DNA from 4 places in the Bradyrhizobium sp. Leo114 genome. Region 4 is predicted to be linked to each of the others. Evidence: predicted binding sites of a transcription regulator. Region 4 holds the regulator's gene; each other region holds the start of a gene.
The links. The regulator PhoB, encoded in region 4, activates phosphate uptake and scavenging genes when phosphate is short. The targets are predictions, from matches to a motif close to TGTCATNNANCTGTCAT.
Positions count from the first base shown of each region.

Region 1: the regulator PhoB is predicted to act here: its motif matches at 3,248-3,264, upstream of ACZIRK_RS16160 (UDP-2,3-diacylglucosamine diphosphatase).
Region 2: the regulator PhoB is predicted to act here: its motif matches at 1,740-1,756, upstream of ACZIRK_RS12435 (alkaline phosphatase D family protein).
Region 3: the regulator PhoB is predicted to act here: its motif matches at 2,842-2,858, upstream of ACZIRK_RS09365 (STN domain-containing protein).

Region 1 covers NZ_JBUYEN020000011.1:187,498-192,078, forward strand. The annotation lists gene ACZIRK_RS16150 (threonine/serine dehydratase) at 201-1,190, opposite strand; gene ACZIRK_RS16155 (glycosyltransferase family 4 protein) at 1,351-2,415, opposite strand; gene ACZIRK_RS16160 (UDP-2,3-diacylglucosamine diphosphatase) at 2,412-3,224, opposite strand; gene thiD (bifunctional hydroxymethylpyrimidine kinase/phosphomethylpyrimidine kinase) at 3,397-4,197, opposite strand; gene ACZIRK_RS16170 (Lrp/AsnC ligand binding domain-containing protein) at 4,336-4,581, shown strand.
Region 2 covers NZ_JBUYEN020000008.1:216,634-221,214, forward strand. The annotation lists gene ACZIRK_RS12430 (response regulator) at 1-28, shown strand, start outside; gene ACZIRK_RS12435 (alkaline phosphatase D family protein) at 128-1,675, opposite strand; gene ACZIRK_RS12440 (TAXI family TRAP transporter solute-binding subunit) at 1,964-3,406, opposite strand; gene ACZIRK_RS12445 (4a-hydroxytetrahydrobiopterin dehydratase) at 3,579-3,878, shown strand; gene ACZIRK_RS12450 (YkvA family protein) at 3,990-4,373, shown strand; gene ACZIRK_RS12455 (TAXI family TRAP transporter solute-binding subunit) at 4,374-4,581, opposite strand, start outside.
Region 3 covers NZ_JBUYEN020000006.1:77,134-81,714, forward strand. The annotation lists gene ACZIRK_RS09355 (tetratricopeptide repeat protein) at 1-1,121, shown strand, start outside; gene ACZIRK_RS09360 (response regulator transcription factor) at 1,504-2,196, shown strand; gene ACZIRK_RS09365 (STN domain-containing protein) at 2,948-3,676, shown strand; gene ACZIRK_RS09370 (RNA polymerase sigma factor) at 3,746-4,336, shown strand; gene ACZIRK_RS09375 (FecR family protein) at 4,326-4,581, shown strand, end outside.
Region 4 covers NZ_JBUYEN020000003.1:52,725-57,305, reverse strand. The annotation lists gene pstA (phosphate ABC transporter permease PstA) at 1-181, shown strand, start outside; gene pstB (phosphate ABC transporter ATP-binding protein PstB) at 178-999, shown strand; gene phoU (phosphate signaling complex protein PhoU) at 1,011-1,727, shown strand; gene phoB (phosphate regulon transcriptional regulator PhoB) at 1,844-2,551, shown strand; gene ACZIRK_RS04530 (GcrA family cell cycle regulator) at 2,673-3,188, opposite strand; gene ACZIRK_RS04525 (aspartate aminotransferase family protein) at 3,687-4,581, shown strand, end outside.

The DNA of each region.
Region 1 (4,581 bases), on a different contig from region 4:
AACAAAGATTGTCAGGTGCTGCAATCCGCCGCAAGGGCAGTCAGCCGATCGATGGGGCGGGGCCAGGGATTTGGACGCCGTTGATGCGCTGATTGCGCAGGCGCCAAAACGATGTTCTGCGTCGTAGCCCGGGCGGAGCCATCGGGCGCGCCTTCGCGCGACCCGTTGGCTTCACCCGGGCTACAGAATCTCGGCGTTGTTCAGGCCACCAGCTTGGCGAACAGGTCGGCGTCGACATTGCCGCCGGAGAGAACGATGACGACGTTCTTGTCCTTGGCGTCGATGCGGCCGGCGAGCAAGGCGGCAAGGCCGACGGCGCCGCCGGGCTCGACCACCAGCTTCAATTCGCGATAGGCGAACGCAACCGCAGCGGCGACTTCCTCATCTGAAGCCGACACGCCGCGCGCCAACAGCTTGCTGTTGATCGCAAATGTGAGCTCGCCCGGCATCGCCGCCATCAACGCGTCGCAGATGGTGCGGGCGGCGGCTGGATGCGGCTCGCGATGTCCTACCTGCAGCGACAGCGCGTGGTCGTCATAGCCCTTCGGTTCGGCGACGATCACCTGGGCTTGCGGGAATTTGGCCTTCACGGCGGTCGCGACGCCCGCGATCAGCCCGCCGCCGGACGCCGGTGCCACCACGATGTCAGGCGTAAGCCCAAGCGTGGCCATGTCCTCGGCGATCTCGCGGCCCGCGGTGCCCTGCCCTGCGATCACGAAGGGATCGTCATAGGGACGCACCAGCGTCGCGCCGCGCTTCTCCGCGATGCCATTGGCGATCGCCTCGCGGTCCTCACGGTCGCGGTCATAGAGCACGACCTCGGCGCCATAGGACTTGGTGCGCTCGCGCTTGGTGATGGGCGAGTCCGCCGGCATCACGATGGTCGCCTGCATGCTGAGGATCTTCGCCGCTGCGGCCACACCTTGGGCGTGGTTACCGGAGGAGAATGCGACGACCCCGCCACCACGCTGGGCCTGCGGGATCGACGACAGTTTGTTGAAGGCGCCGCGGAACTTGAACGAGCCTGTCCGCTGCAGCATTTCCGGCTTTAGGAACACCGTGGTCCCGGCGCGCTCGTTGAGGACGGGAAAGGACAGCAGCGGCGTGCGCACCGCGAACGGCGCGACCACCTTTGCGGCGGCTTCGATATCAGCCGCGCCGATGGGTTGATTTGCGATGATTTCGGTCATCCCCGATTTGTAACGCGGTCGCGGACAAGCCGGCAAGACGCTTCTGTGTGATCCCCGGCCGTAGCCCGGGTGGAGCGGAACGCGTAACCCGGGACCGCTGGTCAAGACAGATACGGAAATCCCGGGTTGCGCTGCGCTCCACCCGGGCTACCGGGTCAGGCTAGGCTGCGAAATGCGGGTCCTCAGCCACGAATTCCGCCGCTTCGTTCTCAGGCTCGGGCTCGACCGGCCGGAAATTGAGGGCGTGGTCGATAAAAACGCGCGCCGAGGTTTGCCAGGTGTGGCGCGCAGCAAAGTCGACACAGGTTCGCGCGGGGATGCTGAGCGCCTCCAGACAGGCCTCGCGGAGGTCTTCTTTCAGCACGCCGACCGGCGCAGTGCCGATCACGTCACGCGGACCGACCACCGGGAAAGCGGCGACCGGCAGGCCGCTCGCAAGCGCCTCCAGCAGCACCAAACCGAAGGTGTCGGTCCTGCTCGGAAACACGAACACATCGGCAGCGGCATAAATGCGCGCCAATTCCTCGCCGTGCCGTGCGCCCAGGAACACGGCGTCGCGGTATTTCCGCTCCAGTGCCGGCCGCGCCGGCCCGTCGCCGACAACGACCTTGGTGCCCGGCAGATCGAGATCGAGGAAGGCTTCCAGGTTCTTCTCGACCGCCACCCGGCCGACGCTCAGGAAAACCGGTGCCGGAAGACAGAGGTCGACATGGCGCGGATGGAACAGCGCGGTATCGACGCCGCGCGACCACAGCACCACGTTGCGAAAGCCGCGCGAGCGCAGTTCGGCGGCGAGCGCCGGAGTTGCCGCCATCACCGCCTGGCTCGGCCGATGGAACCAGCGCAACAGCCGCCAGACCCAGTTTTCCGGGATTGGCGAGCGCGCCGAGACATAGTCGGGAAAGCGGGTGTGAAAGCTCGTGGTGAACGGCAGACCGCGCTTGCGGCAGTAGCGGCGCACCAACAGCCCGATCGGACCTTCGGTGGCGATGTGGATGCTGTCGGGCTTGTCCTGCTCGATCAGCGCGGCAATCGCAGCCGGATGCGGCAAGGCCAGCCGGAGGTCGCGATAGCTCGGCATCGCGAAGGTGCGGAACGATTGCGGTGTGAGAAATGCGATCTCAACGCCGAGGCCCTTTGCCGCCTCGGCCATCATGGTCAGCGTCCGAACCACCCCGTTGACCTGGGGATGCCATGCGTCGGTCGCGACCAGGATTTTTGTCATGCAGCGCGCGCCGTGACCCGCGGCACTGGGGCGATGCGCCGGACCGGGTCCGTCCAGGTGATGATCTCGAAGCGGCCATCCTCGTGCTCGGCTAGCGCCGTGCAGCTCTCGACCCAGTCGCCGCAATTCATGTAGCGGATGCCGTGCTCGTCGCGGATCGTTGCATAATGGATGTGGCCGCAGATCACGCCGTCGCAGCCGTGGCGACGTGCTTCGCTCGCAAGCGTGGTTTCGAACGCGCCGATGTAATTGACTGCCTTCTTGACCTTCAGCTTCGCCCATTGCGACAGCGACCAGTAGGGCACGCCGAACATGCGGCGGAAGAAGTTGACGAAGCGATTCATCTGGATCGCGAAGTCGTACGCCTTGTCGCCGAGATGGGCGAGCCAGCGCGCATTCTGCACCACGAGGTCGAAGATATCGCCGTGGATCACGAGGTAGCGCTTGCCGTCGACGCCGGTGTGGATGGTGTTCTCCATCACGTCGATGCCGCCGAAATGCGTGCCGTAGTACTTGCGCAGGAACTCGTCGTGATTGCCGGGGATATAGATGACCTTGGCGCCCTTGCGTGCCTTGCGCAGCATCTTCTGCACGAAATCGTTGTGGGTCTGGGGCCAGTGCCAGCTCGACTTCAGCGCCCAACCGTCAACGATGTCGCCAACCAGGTAGATCGTGTCGGCATCGTGAGAGCGCAGGAAATCCAGCAATCGGTCGGCTTGCGACCCGCGGGCTCCGAGATGGACATCGGAGATAAACAACGTGCGAAAGCGCCGCTCGGGGCTCTCTTCACTGAAAGAGTCGCTTCCCATACCTGTGCACCTAACAAATCCCTGTGACAGGGCGATGACGATTCGTCGCAGCCAACAGTCCCACCAGAATCAGCTACGCGCCCCTTTGAAATGCGGATAACAGCGCCATGCGACAATCTGGCGACACCAGAGGCCGTAGATATGCGGGACAGGGTTGAGGCAGCTCGGTCGTCTAATAAAATCTGTGAAAATGATGCACCGGCCCGTGGCCGTGGCCGACGGTGAAACGGTCGGCGGCTTCGATGGCGGCGCTGATCCAGCGCTTGGCATTGCGCACGGCTGACGTCACGTCTTCGCCCTTGGCAAGCTCGGCTGCGATCGCAGACGACAAAGAGCAGCCGGTGCCATGGGTGTTTGCGGTGCTGATGCGCGGCGCCGCGAGCACGATCGCGCTGTCTACATCGACGAGATAGTCGATGCTCTCGCTGCCCTGCCCGTGCCCGCCCTTAATCAGGACCGCCTGACAGCCGAGGGCAAGCAGCCGCCTGCCCTGGCTCTCGATGGCGGCCTCATCCGAGGCCATCGGTTCGTCGAGCAGTGCTGCGGCCTCCGGCAGGTTCGGGGTGATCAACGACGCAAGCGGGATCAATCTCGTGCGCAGCGCATCGACCGCCTCCGCGGCAAGCAGGCGATCGCCCGAGGTTGCAACCATCACCGGATCGAACACGACATGCTTCGGCGACCAGCGCTCGAGCCCGGCCGCGATCGCATCGATGATCGAAAGCTCCGCCACCATGCCGATCTTGACCGCGCCGACCGCAAGATCGGAGAACACCGCATCGATCTGCGCCGTCACGAACCCGGCCGGCACCTGATGGATGCCGCGCACGCCCATCGTATTCTGCGCGGTGAGCGCGGTGATGACGGATGCGCCGTAGACACCGAGCGCGGCAAAGGTCTTCAAATCCGCCTGGATGCCGGCGCCGCCAGAGGAATCAGAACCGGCAATGGTGAGTGCGATCGGCGTCGTCATCGGAAAGCTGCCGCGCAGTGGGATAGGCATAATACCATGGTCCCTCCTAGCGCGGCGAACCAAGGCCGGCAAGCTGGCTTGCCATTGCACGGCGAATTTGGCTCTATGGGCCGGCTACCTGCCCCGGAGATAACAGCGATGGTTCCCTTCTTCATCCAGATCAAGTGCAAGCTCGGCCAGTCCTATGCCGTCGCCAATGCGCTGGCGGAGGCCGAGATCGCCTCCGAGATCTACTCCACCGCGGGCGATTACGATCTCCTGGTGAAGTTCTACGTCGACAAGGACACCGACATCGGCCATTTCGTCAACGAAAAGGTCCAGGTCATCCCGGGTATCCAGGACACCCACACCATCATCACCTTCAAGGCGTTCGGGACCACCTAG
Region 2 (4,581 bases), on a different contig from region 4:
GCTGCGAATGAGGGTTTCGGATTCGTAGCCCGGATGAAGCGCAGCGCAATCCGGGGTCCTGGGTTCGCGGATAGACCGTCCCGGATTGCGCTCCATCCGGGCTACGTCACGTCACTACGTTACGATGTTACACCGGCTTCGGGTCGAGCGTGGTCGACCACAGCGCGACGTCGGCGCGGTCGCGCAAGGTTACTGTCATCTGTCCGGTCGCGCCGTCGATCTTGACGTGGCCGAAGAACTGCATGCCCGCCGATGGCGGCAGGTTCTGCTTGTCGGCTCCGGGCGCCTTGATGAACTTCACCTCGGGTCCAAACGTGTTGTCGAGCTCGTTGGGGCCGAAAGTGCCGGCATGCAGCGGGCCGGAGACGAATTCCCAGAACGGGTCGAAGTCCTGGAACTGCGCCTTGTTCTGATTGTAATAGTGCGCGGCGGCGTAGTGCACGTCGGCGGTCAGCCACACGGTGTTGACGATCCCGGCGGTCTTGATGAAACGCAGGATCTCGGCGATCTCGAGCTCGCGGCCGCGCGCCGGGCCGTCTCCTTGCGCGAACGCTTCGGAGCCCTTGCTGTTGGCCGCATCGTCATAGACGATGAGGCTGAGCGGCATGTCGGAGGCGATCACCTTCCAGGTGGCGCGCGAGTTGAGCAGTCCGCGCTTCAGCCAGGCGAGTTGGTCCGGGCCAAGGAAATAAGCATCGGGACCGTAGCTGGTCTGCTGGTTTGGCCCGTTGGGTCCGCGATAGCTGCGCTCGTCCAGCATGAATACGTCGAGATGCGGTCCGTAGCTGAGCGTGCGATAGACGCGTCCCGGCTCGACGATGCTTTCGCGCATCGGATACATCTCGTGGAAGGCGCGCGCCGCACGCGCCGCCAGCACGTTGATGTCGCGCTCCTTGTAGGCGGCAGGAAGCTGTTTCGACAGCGACCAGTTGTTGGTGACCTCGTGGTCGTCCCACTGCACGAAGATCGGCACCTCCGCATTGAAGCCGCGCACATGCTCGTCGAGCAGGTTGTACTTGTGCGCCGCGCGGTACTCGTCGAGCGTCTCGGCGACCTTGGCCTTCTCCGGGATGGTGAGGTTCTTCCAGAGCTTGCCGTCGGCGAGTTTCACCTCGGACGGAATGACGCCATCGGCATAGATGGTGTCGCCGGAATGCAGGAAGAAATCCGGCTTGTATTTGGCCATGGTGGCGAAGGTGAACATGCCGCCATCGTCGGGATTGATGCCCCAGCCCTGGCCGGCGACGTCGCCGCCCCAGACAAAGCTGACATCGCGCCGGTCGGCGGGCGCGGTACGGAAGCGGCCGGTTACGGGCTCGCCGAGGACGTTGACATGGGCGAGGTCGCGGAAGCGCACGCGGTAGAAGATGTCCTGGCCCGCGGGCAGGTTTTCCAGGAGCATCTTGGCGGTGAAATCGCTTTCGGGCAGGGCCGCGATCGGCGGCAGTGCGCGCGCGTCCTTGAAGGATTCGGTCGTCGCGACCTCGACCATCATTTGCGACGGCCGGTCGGCGCGCGCCCAGACCACGCCGCCGTCAACTCCGACGTCGCCGGACTGCACGCCATGGGTGACGGCCGGCCGGTCGGCGGCGCGGGAGAGGTGGGGCATCGCGATGACGCCGGCGCCGACAGCGGCTGAAGAGAGGAACTTTCGGCGGGAAATCCTGATCGTCATGGCAAGCCTCCGTCGGTCCGGCGCCGGATGCGCCGAAATGTCGCAACAGACCTAGAAGGATTCTATGACGAAGCGATTACGGCGGCATCTCCACGTGATCGCAGAGAAATTGCATCTGGTCGTCATTCCGGGGCACGCGAAGCGTGAGCCCCGAATCCATTCATCCACGTCGCTTGCGGCCCGATGGATTCCGGGCCTGCGCCTTCGGCGCATCCCGGAATGACGGAGGAGAGGTCGCGTGCCCCGCAAACAGGGAACTGAAGCGAACCCGATTGCGTCCCGCCTTGGCTAAGCGGTCCCTGCCGCCCGGAATTGCGCGCTGGCGCGCTGCAGGTTTTGCGGCATGCTGATCAACAGCAGCTTGCGGTCGGTGACCGCATTGTGGAATTGCTCGAGCGCGATGTTGAAGGCGGTCAGCGTGCCCTGCTCGATTCCGCCGTGCTCGAAACAGGTCAGCGCTTCGCGCAGGATGTTGTCGGCTTCGGCCTGCATCTGGTCGAGTTCTTCCATCGAATCGCTGTGGCGCGCGGCAGCGAGCATGTCGAGCAGCCGGTCGCGCTGCGACGTGTTGATGCTGCGTTCGTCCTTCTTCAGGTAGCCGGCAAACCAGGCGCCGGCCGAACCCATTGCGGAGACCAGCATCAGCCCCCACCAGATGTAATCGCTGTAGCGGTCGAGGAAGGTCTTCTCGTCGCCATCGACGAAAGCCGCAGCGCCAGGGTGCACGGGAATCGTGGCGTCCTTGTCGGTGTCCGGCGTCTCGATCCTGGCGGCCGGCGGGAAATCGTTCTTCAGCGACTGCCGGATCGAGAACAGCTGTCGGGTGAAGATGGCGATGGTCGATTCGGAAATGCCCCTGCGCGCCACGATATGGTGCGAGAAGCTGATGGTCTTGACCTCGTCCGCAGGGCGGTCGACGCCGCCGAGCGAGCCGGCGGGGATTTGCGAGGCTTCATAGGCGGGATGGTTCTGCGCGATCGCTTCCGCCGCGTCGATGGCGAGGAAGGTCGGCGTGCCGCGCGTCGAAGCTGCGATCGCGTCGGTTGTGATCTTGCTGTTGACGGGTCCGGCGGCGAGATAGGCGTCCGCCTTCTGGCCCTTGATGGTCTCGGCCGTCTCATTGGCGGGAAACTGGACGATCTCTACCTTGGCGGGGTCGACGCCATATTGCTGCAGGATCACCTTCAAGAGGTTGACGTTGGCGGGCGTGCGGCCGACGACACCGACGCGGTGGCCGGCGAGCTGCGCGATCTTGGTGATTTTTGGCGCTGCTTTCCTGCCCCTGCCTTTGCCCTGCGGCGGCACCCAGATCGCCACGACATTCTTGCGCAGCGTCGCCACCGCCTGCGCATTCTTGGGGACATCCAGATCGCCGCGGATAATGGCGAGGTCGGCCTTGCCGCCGGCCAGCGCCTCGGCGCTCGCTACCGCGCCGTCCGTCTGCATCAGACGCAGCCGGATTTGGCTGTTGCCCTGGTTGTAGGCTTGGGCGAGCGCCTGGACTACTTTGAGGTCGTCACTGTTGGCGGGCCCGACCGCGATTTTCAAGTTCACCGGACGCATCGCGAAGTAATAGCCGGCGGCCAGTGCGCCGATGATGGCAAGCGCGCCGGCAATCATCACGAAACTCAGCCGACGCCGCGCCGAACGCGGCGGAGGCGAAGCTGGAGCGGCGACGAAGTCAGGCTCGGTCATCGATCGCGCAAACAGCCGTTTGAGGTTCTGGGTCATCCCGCCGACGCGTTTATCCTTTGCATTGTAACAAAATTCCGGCAGCAGCTAGGTTACAATCCCGTCATGGTTACCAGCGGCGATAGGACGCGCTTTGCGGCCGCGTCGTGAGCATGGATCCCGCTGGTGGCTGCCGGTGTTAGGGTGTGAACGAGTGAAGTGGAGATTTGCCATGGCAGGACGGTTATCGGCGGAAGCGCGGAAATCGGCGCTGAAGGAACTATCCGGCTGGTCCGAGGTGCCGGGACGTGAGGCGATCGCCAAGACTTTCACGTTCAGGGATTTCAACGAGGCCTTCGGCTTCATGACGCGCGTCGCGCTGATCGCGGAGAAGCGCGACCATCACCCGGAATGGAGGAACGTCTACAAGACGGTCGATGTGGTGCTCGCAACCCATGACGCCGGCGGCGTCACGGCGCGCGACATCGAATTGGCCAGGGCGATGGAGGCGATCGCCAAGCAGGCTGGCTGAGAGAGGCGACTTCTCCTTGGATGATCTTGCAGGGCAGGCGGGAGGTCCCCACCTTTTGCGTCAGGGGTCGCGGGACCGTTTGGCGGCTGTGGTCCGAGGGAGCTTCTTCCGATGACATCATCCGAACACACTGTCGCTTTCGAGCCGGCCGATGGGCTGGCGCAGGACCGCGAGAGCGTGCGACGGCGTTTCTGGATCAAGTTGAAGCGGGTGGCGGCGAAACTGCCTTTCGCCGAAGATCTACTGGCGGCCTATTATTGCGCCTTCGACAAAGAGACGCCGCGCCATGTGCAGGCGGCGCTGCTTGGCGCCATCGCCTATTTCGTCCTGCCGTTCGACTTCGTGCCGGACGTGATGCCGGTTCTCGGCTTCACCGATGATGCTGCGATCCTGGCGACCGCGATCCGCATGGTCGCAAGCCACATCACGCCGGAGCACCGCGAAGCCGCCCGTGCCGCGCTGAAGCGCGGCATCGAGACGGCCGAGGAGATCTAGCTAGCGCTTCTCGCCTGTGCGCACCTGCGCGCGGGCATTGTTCTCCGCTTCCCAGGCCTGGAACTGCTTGAACAGCGCCTCCTTGTCGGCGTCCGTCTGCAGCTTGGCTGCGCCCGGCGATTGCTTCAGGAACTCATCGAAGCGACTGCGTGTCACCGCTTCCACGCTGTGCTTCTCCAGCCATTGCTTGGCCGACGGCAGCCGGGTC
Region 3 (4,581 bases), on a different contig from region 4:
ACCTCGCGGTCGCGGCCGAGCTCTACCGGCAGGCGGCCGTCAAGGGCCATCGCTCCGGCCAGGCAAGCTGGGGACGCGCACTGATGTGCGGGCTTGGAGTCAAGCCAAACCCGGCAGAAGGCGAGTCGTGGCTGCGCAGGGCGGCGTTAGCTGGTGATCCGGATGCGGCGGCGCTTGTCGGCGACTTATACGTCAGGGGCGGCTCGCTGCCGCCCAACTACGCAGAGGCGGCGATCTGGTTCCGCCGTGCGGCAGAGGCCGGCCACCACACGGCGGCGCGGGCGCTTGGCTTGCTTTATCTGACCGGCGCCGGGGTGGCGCGCGATCCGAGAGAGGCGGCGAGCTGGCTCCGGATGTCCGCTGACGCCGGCGATCTGCAGGCCCGGGTGGATCTCGCGAACCTTCTGCTGCGAGGTGTCGGTGATGGGAACCCCGAAGATCTGGCTAAGGCGCGCCATTGGCTCGAGCAGGCAGCCGCGGCCGGCGATCTGGTGGCGGCACTCAACTACGGGCTCTGTCTGGCGGATGGCGTTGGCGTTGAGCGCGACGAGTGGCAGGCGACTCAGTATCTGCGCCGAGCGGCTGACGAAGTCGCGAACGCGCAGTACTGGTATGGCCGCATGCTTGTCGATGGACGTGGCATCGAGGCAAACGCCGAAGCGGGCCGCGCGTGGATTTCGCGCGCCGCCGCGGTCGGCATCGCCGACGCCGAAGCGGCCCTGGCGGAAATGATGGTGAACGGCCGGGGCGGACCGCGCGATCCTCTCGCGGCAACGGTGTTGTTCGAGAAGGCTGCCGGCAAGGGTCATGTTGGCGCCATGTTCGCGCTAGGCTTGCTGAATGGCGGTGGATATGACGTGCCGACCGACCGTACGGTCGCGAAGCACTGGTTCCGAGCGGCCGCTGAGCGGGGGCATGCGGAAGCTCAGAAAATGCTGGGTCGATATTTAGCGCGCGGGCTGGCCGGCGAGCGCGATCCGGAAGCGGCACGTCTATGGCTAGGGCGTGCGGCAGCTCAGGGGCTGGCGGACGCAGAGCTCGATCTCGCATCCATTCGCCCCATGCTGCCGACGCAACCATGCGAACAGGCACGTCATGTCACGGATCTCGCGGATCACTGATGCAGCCTTAAACAGTCTGCGCGTGAAAAATCGCTATACGTATTGTAGGTATTATCATACCATTGTCGCGGCAATTCACCGAGTGCACCGCGCCACCACTGATCGACTGAGCGGCCGGCCAAGCGTCTAGCACTAACAGTTCGCCCTTTCGAGCAAAGCCACGCCGGCACACTCGATCCAATTGTAAGGCTGAACGCGTGAATCGAACCGCGGCTACTGCGAATGGTCAGGCTTCGTACCCACTCGATCCCACCAATGTCCTAAATGATCGGTCCTCTCCAAGTGCTTGCGGAATTGTCCACCAGCGGCGGTGTTAGTGCATTGACGTCTCAATGCGACCGACACGATCCCGAAGCCCGCAACCCGCGGTGGAGGTGATGTCATGCCGAACTGCGCGCGTCGTGTTCTCGTCATCGAGGATGATTGGTGGACCGCCAGGGAGCTTGGTAGCTGCCTGGGTGCCGCTGGCTATGACGTCACGATCGCGTCCGACGGCGAGAAGGGGCTAAGCTTTGGTCGCGCCGCCGAATATGTCGTGATGACCGTCGATCGCATTTTGCCGGGCATCGACGGGATCGAAGTCATCCGCCGTCTCAGGCAAGACGGAATCGGGACTCCCGTATTGATCATCAGTGTGCTCGGTGCAGTTGCTGATCGCGTGGACGGTCTGCGTGCAGGCGCCGACGACTACCTCGTGAAGCCGTTCGCCTGCGCAGAAATGCTTGCTCGTGTTGATGCGCTGTCGCGGCGTGGCACTTCTGTTCACCAGGAAACCGTACTGCGGGTCGGCGATCTGGAGATGGATCTCGTGGCTCGAACCGCGTCCCGGGCCGGCCGACAGATCGGGCTAAGGCCCCGGGAATTCAGACTCCTGGAGTATCTTGCTCGCCATACCGGCGAAGTCATCACTCGAAGTCTGCTGCTGCAGCACGTCTGGGGTCTGCATTTCGATCCTGCGACGAATCTTATTGATGTCTACGTCGGACGTCTGCGAAGAAAGATCGACAGCGAACAAGCCTATCCAATCATTCATACAGTTCGCGGTGTGGGATTCTGTGTCCGGCCCTCTGCTTGAGACTTCACAGTTGGGTCTCGGACCGAGGTCGAGGTGTACGACCTACACCAGCCTTTTCACGCGCGATCTCGTGGCGCAGCACCTCGATACCTGGAATATCTGAAGGCGGTGAAGGCAACTCGTGCTCAAAGCCGTTTGCTTTGTCTACGAACGTCAATCGAGCGCTGGATGGCACTACCCGGATCGCGCCACCGGATGCTTCAGCGCCTCCAGCGATCAAAGAAAGGCTTAGCCCAAGCCCGCGAGCAATCTTGCCCGCGATCGGAATAGTTCGGCTTTCCTCTTTCAACTTTCGACAGCCTCGCGCGGCTGATGATCCGCGCGGCCGGATCACACTTGACTTCGTGAGTCTCGCCGATCGCCTTCGCCGTATCGCCGGAAGCTCTCGATCTTCAAGACCTCGACGACAGCGCTATGTCGTTCAGGTGCTCCAAACAATCGCCCCATGTAGGGATCAGTGAGGCCCGTTGCGGGCGGCATCATGTCAGCACATCTCGCACAAGAGGTGCAAATCTACCGCTGCAAGGCCTGATACTGCGTCGCGCATCGAGCATCCAAATCGATGATTAGTTCGGGATGAGACGACGCCTTTCGAGTCAACGACGGCGTTTAGCATTGGGTGACACTAGGTCCGTAGTCTAAGCGTGTCACAATACCGTCTTGCGCAGCGTCGTAAGTTGGGGAGAGTTTCTGATTGACCGGCCTCTGGTTCAATTCGTAACGGACCGATCCGCAGCCATCCGTGAGTCTCGTGTTTGCCAAGGTGAACCAGCATTTCATCAACATCGTCAGCAGGTGGAAGTGCGTGATCACACGGGATCTTGCCGTTGTTGTCGCGCATTTGATGATGGTTCTGGCTCTGTCGCATGCATCGCCGGCGGGAGCGACTTCCTTCGACATCCCCGCGCAACCTCTGGCGTCTGCCATAGACGCGTTCTGCGCGGCGACCGGGACCGAGGTATATTACGACGGCGCAGCGGCCATCGGACAGCGATCCTCTGCGGTCACCGGCGCCCTTACGCGTGACGATGCTCTCAGAGACCTGCTCGCAGGGACAGAACTCGTCCCACTGCGCGCGCGCGAAAACAGCTACCTGCTGATTCATCCCGGCGACGATACGGCGCATGCGTTCGCCACGGCACGGATCGCCCGGGATGGCCAATATCAGCGCTATTTCGCCGTGGTGCAAGACGACATCCTGCGCATTCTGTGCCGGTATCCCGACACGCGTCCCGTGAGTTATCGGCTGGTGATCAAGCTGTGGATCAGTTCGTCGGGATTGGTGCAGCACGCAGAACTGGACGGATCGGCCGGCGAACAGGCAAGTCACCGGATGCTGTTGGCGACGCTTGGCAAGTCACGCGTGACCGAACCGCCACCGGCGCAGATGCCGCAGCCGATCACCATGGTTGCGCTGCCGGGAGCAGCGGCCGATGCGAGGCTCTGCGCATCACCCGTCGACCAGAAGGCCGGGCGCTAGTATGTCGCTGCGCGAGGCAGGGGGCGCGTACGACGCTTGCGGGACAAGGGTCCAGCGTCGCGATCCCGCATGACCCACAGCAGCCGCGCCGAATTGCGCCGTTTTTTGACACTCTGCTATGATGATTTGCGAGCCAGGTTGGCCCGTCGATTGAATTCGGTGGAGCTTGCAGGTGACGCCTTGCAGGACACGTATATGGAGCTTTGCCGGGGCGCGGATCTGCCGCCGGTGCAGCGGCCGCGCTCTTACTTGTTGCGCATGGCCAAAAATATCGCCCTGAGGAAACTGCACTCGGAAAAATACACGGTTTCGCTCGATGACGCGAAGATCGCCTTCGACATTGCCGATGAAGCGCCCGGTCCCCAACGAAGTCTGGAAGCGAAGATCGAGCTCGAAGCCTTTCAACAGGCGATCCGGGAATTAACCCCGCGACGGCGCGCTATCCTGCATGCAGCGCGCGTTGAAGGAAAAACCCTGCACGCAATTGCAGTACAGTTAGAGATATCACAAAGATTGGTTGAGATCGAGTTGAAGCATGCGTTAGCCCATTGCGCGCTTCGTCTGGATCGGCAACTCGTGCAAAGATTCGGCCCTCAGCCCGTTCAGCAATCGCATGGACAGGAGGCCAACAAGCGTATTGATGACAGGGATGACCGATAGCCCACGCGAAAAGCTGGACCGGATCGAGCGCGAAGCGCACGATTGGCTGGTCCGTTTCACCTCGGGGGAGGCAGGACCTGCTGACGTGCGGGACGGCAAGGTGTGGATCGAGTGTGATCCGGCGCATCGCACCGCGTTTATGAAGGCCGCGCGGATGTGGGAGGCCTTGGGGCCGGAGGCGTTTGAGGGGAAACGCCCGGCCGCGCGGACGTTCTCCTCTATCTCGATGTCACGTCGTGCCGTGC
Region 4 (4,581 bases):
CTTCAGCCTGAACCTGACCAAGACGATGGCGAACCTGCCGGTGACCATCAACAACTTCGTGCAGAGCCCCTACGCCTATTGGAAGGAGCTCGCCTGGAGCGGGGCCTTGCTTATCACCTTGACCGTGCTCGCGCTCAACATCGGCGCGCGCATTCTCGGCGCCGAAAGGAGCGCAAAATGACCGATCTGTCCGTATCGACGACCAGCCCGAGCGCGGCCATTCCCCAGAAGTCGCTGCCGGAAGCGGCGCCAAAGGTGACTGCACGCAGCCTCAACTTCTATTACGGCGAGCACCATGCGTTGAAGAACATCAACCTGACGCTCGGCACCAACCGCGTCACCGCCTTTATCGGCCCGTCCGGCTGCGGCAAGTCGACCCTGCTCCGGATCTTCAACCGGATGTACGACCTGTATCCCGGCCAGCGCGCCACCGGCCAGTTGATGCTGGACCAGACCAACATCCTCGACCCCAAGCTCGACCTCAACCTGCTGCGGGCGCGGATCGGAATGGTGTTCCAGAAGCCGACGCCGTTCCCGATGACGATCTATGAGAACATCGCCTTCGGCATCCGCCTTTACGAGAAGATCTCGAAATCTGAAATGGACGGCCGCGTCGAGAAAGCGCTGCGCGGCGGCGCGCTGTGGAACGAGGTCAAGGACAAGCTCAACGCCTCCGGCCTGAGCCTCTCCGGCGGCCAGCAGCAGCGCCTCTGCATCGCCCGCACGGTTGCGGTGCGGCCCGAAGTTATCCTGTTCGACGAGCCCTGCTCGGCGCTCGATCCGATCTCGACCGCCAAGGTCGAGGAGCTGATCCAGGAATTGTCGGAGGACTACACGATCGCGATCGTCACGCATAACATGCAGCAGGCGGCGCGCGTCTCCGACAAGACCGCGTTCATGTATCTGGGCGAACTGATCGAGTTCGACGACACCAGCAAGATCTTCACCTCGCCGAGCGATCGACGCACCCAGGACTACATCACCGGCCGGTTTGGTTGAGGAGGGACATCATGGCTTCTGAACATACCGCCAAGGCATTCGACAGCGATCTTCAGGAACTGACCCGTCTGGTCGCAGAGATGGGCGGGCTGGTCGAACGGATGATCACCGAATCCGTCGATGCGCTGATCCGCCGCGACGTCGCGCTCGGCAAGCGTGTCGTCGCTTCCGACATCGAGATCGACAGCCTGCAGCGCGTGATCGAGGAGCGCGCCGTGCTGACGATCGCCCGCCGCCAGCCGATGGCTGTCGACCTGCGCGAGATCGTCGGCGCGATGCGGGTGGCGACCGACCTCGAGCGGATCGGCGACCTCGCCAAGAACATGGGCAAGCGCGTCGCCGCGCTGGAGAACGACTTCCAGCCGCTGAAGCTGATCCGCGGCCTGGAGCACATGACCGACCTCGTGCTGTCGCAGGTCAAGTCCGTGCTCGACGCCTATGCCGCGCACGATCTGCCGGCGGCGATGAACGTCTGGAAGAGCGACGAGGAGGTGGACGCGATCTGCACCTCGCTGTTCCGCGAGCTCCTCACCTACATGATGGAAGATCCGCGCAACATCTCGTTCTGCATCCACCTGATGTTCTGCGCCAAGAATATCGAGCGGATCGGCGACCACGCCACCAACATCGCGGAAACGGTCTTCTACATGATCGAGGGTCAGCAGATCACCGACAAGCGGCCGAAGGGGGATATGACGACGTTCGCCACGACCGTTCCGGGCAACTAGAGCAACATCCGGAAAGTCGACGCCGGCTTTCAGCCAAGATCCTGCTCAAACATCAAAGGAAGAGTGGGATGACGATTCAAGCAGAGAGTCATCCCGCTATAGGAGAAGCCAAGCCGATGAGCGCACGCATTCTGGTGGTCGAAGACGAAGAAGCGCTGACGACGCTGTTGCGCTACAATCTCGATGCAGAAGGCTATGATGTCGAAACGGTCGCCCGTGGAGACGATGCGGACACAAGGCTCAAGGAACGTATTCCCGACCTTGTCGTGCTCGACTGGATGCTGCCGGGACTCTCCGGCATCGAGCTGTGCCGCCGTCTGCGGGCGCGGCCGGAGACCAAGCAGCTCCCGATCATCATGCTGACCGCGCGCGGCGAGGAAAGCGAGCGCGTGAGGGGGCTGGCGACCGGTGCCGACGACTACATCGTCAAGCCGTTCTCGGTGCCTGAACTGCTCGCGCGGGTGAAGGGCCTGTTGCGCCGGGCAAGCCCGGAGCGGCTCGCCACCGTGCTCACCTATGGCGACATCGAACTCGACCGCGAGAAGCGCCGCGTCGCGCGCTCGGGCCGCCCGATCGATCTCGGCCCGACCGAATATCGCCTGCTGGAGTTCTTCCTGGAGCATCCCGGCCGCGTGTTCAGCCGCGAGCAGCTGCTCGACAGCGTTTGGGGCCGCGACATCTATATCGACGAGCGCACCGTCGACGTTCACATCGGCCGCCTGCGCAAATTGCTCAATCCCGGCCGCGAGCAGGACCCGATCCGTACCGTCCGCGGCGCGGGCTACGCGCTCGATGATCGCTTCGCGAAGGCCGAGCAGTCGTAAACCGGCGACCTCAATCCGTAGCCCGGGTGCAGCGAAGCGTAACCCCGGGGAAATTTGGACCCGCCGATACAGCGTTCCCGGGTTGCGCTGCGCTCCACCCAGGCTACGATCTGTCGTCGGCTTACTTGCCTTGTGACGGCTTGACCGTCGGACGGCGGCGGTCAGCCGCCGGCTGGTAGGCGATGCGGGAGTGGTGCGCGCAATAGGGCAGGCCGGGAAGCGCCTTGCCGCCGCAGAAGAAGAATTCCGGGCTCGAGGGATCGCCGACCGGCCAGTGGCAGGTGGCCTCGTTCAATTCGAGCAGCGACAGCCGCTGGCTCATCGGCACCACATTGTCGTAGGCGATAGGGTCCGCTTCCACCTCCACCTCGAAGGCGTGGGCGAGCGCGGTGTTGCCGCGGGAGACCGGACGCGCCACGCGCATCATCGGCTGTGCGGGACGCGCCTTGCGCTGCCGCGGCGCGGCTGCAGCAGGACTCTTGGCGCGGCCCGAGAGGCCGAGCCGGTGCACCTTGCCGATCACCGCATTGCGGGTCACGTTGCCCAGTTCCGCAGCGATCTGGCTGGCCGAGAGGCCACCTTCCCAGAGCTTTTTCAACTGCTCGACGCGTTCGTCGGACCAGGTCAATACCGTCATCGCATCTTTCCCTTCGCGTTGCGCCGGCCGATCCTGGGACAGCGCTGCGATGCCTAATCTCAAAAATCCCTGCGGGCAGAATCCCTTAAGGCTCGCCGGGCACGAAAACCGCACCCGAACGTGTACGCCGCACACAAAGGACTCTAAGGGATCAAAACTGCCGCACGAGATGTCGTACCCGACAGGCTAGACGCTACAATATGGCGTGACTCTGGCGCAAGAGTCCGCGCCTATGCGTCCACATGTTCCGACATTTAGGGATTGCAATCGGGCTTTTCCACCACACCGGAAAACTGCGGATTACCGGCACTTTGCAGCGCAGCCTGGCGGCTTCGTGGCGATTGACAGCACCCGCCGCGCGCATAGAATGCCTTCACGTGCCGCCCTGCAAAGGCGGCACGTTTTGTTTTCGCTGGATGAGCTCCAGCCGCGTGTCTGCATCGCTGCACGCCGCCGGGGCTTGTCTGAAAGGCTTGTCTGAACCCTTCAGTGATCGCCATGACCGACCGCGCCACGTCGCATCTGCTTCCCGTTTTTGCCAGGGCCGATCTCGGCTTCGAACGCGGCGAAGGCTGTTGGCTGATCTCGACCAAAGGCGAGCGTTATCTCGACTTCACCTCCGGCGTCGCGGTGAACGCGCTCGGCCATGCCCATCCGCATCTGGTGAAGGCGCTGCAGGAACAGGCGACGAAGCTCTGGCACATGTCGAACCTGTTCAAGAGCCCGGACGGCGAGAAGCTTGCCGCGCGGCTGTGCGAGCAGAGTTTTGCGGACTTGGTGTTCTTCTGCAATTCCGGCGCGGAAGCGATGGAGGGCGTGATCAAGGTCGTGCGTCACTATCACTTCTCGAAGGGGCATCCGGAGCGCTACCGCATCATCACCTTCGAAGGCGCCTTCCATGGCCGCACGCTCGCGACACTCGCCGCGACCGGCGCCGCTAAATATCTCGAGGGCTTCGGCGCGCCGATGGACGGCTTTGATCAGGTGCCGCATGGCGATATCGAAGCGGTGAAACGCGCGATCGGTCCAGAGACCGCAGGCATCCTGATCGAGCCGGTGCAGGGCGAAGGCGGCGTGCGCTCCGCGCCGCCGGCCTTCTTCAAGGCGCTGCGCCAGCTCTGCGACGAGCATGGCCTATTGCTCGCGTTCGACGAGGTGCAGACCGGCATGGGCCGCACCGGCGATCTCTTCGCCTACAAGCGCATCGGGGTCACCCCTGACGTGATGTCGCTGGCCAAGGCGCTCGGCGGCGGCTTTCCGATCGGCGCCTTCCTTGCGACCGCGGAAGCTGCGTCCGGCATGACGCCGGGTTCGCATGGCTCGACCTTCGGCGGCAATCCGCTCGCGGTCGCGGCCGCCGGCGCCGTGCTCGATGTGATGCTGAAGCCCGGCT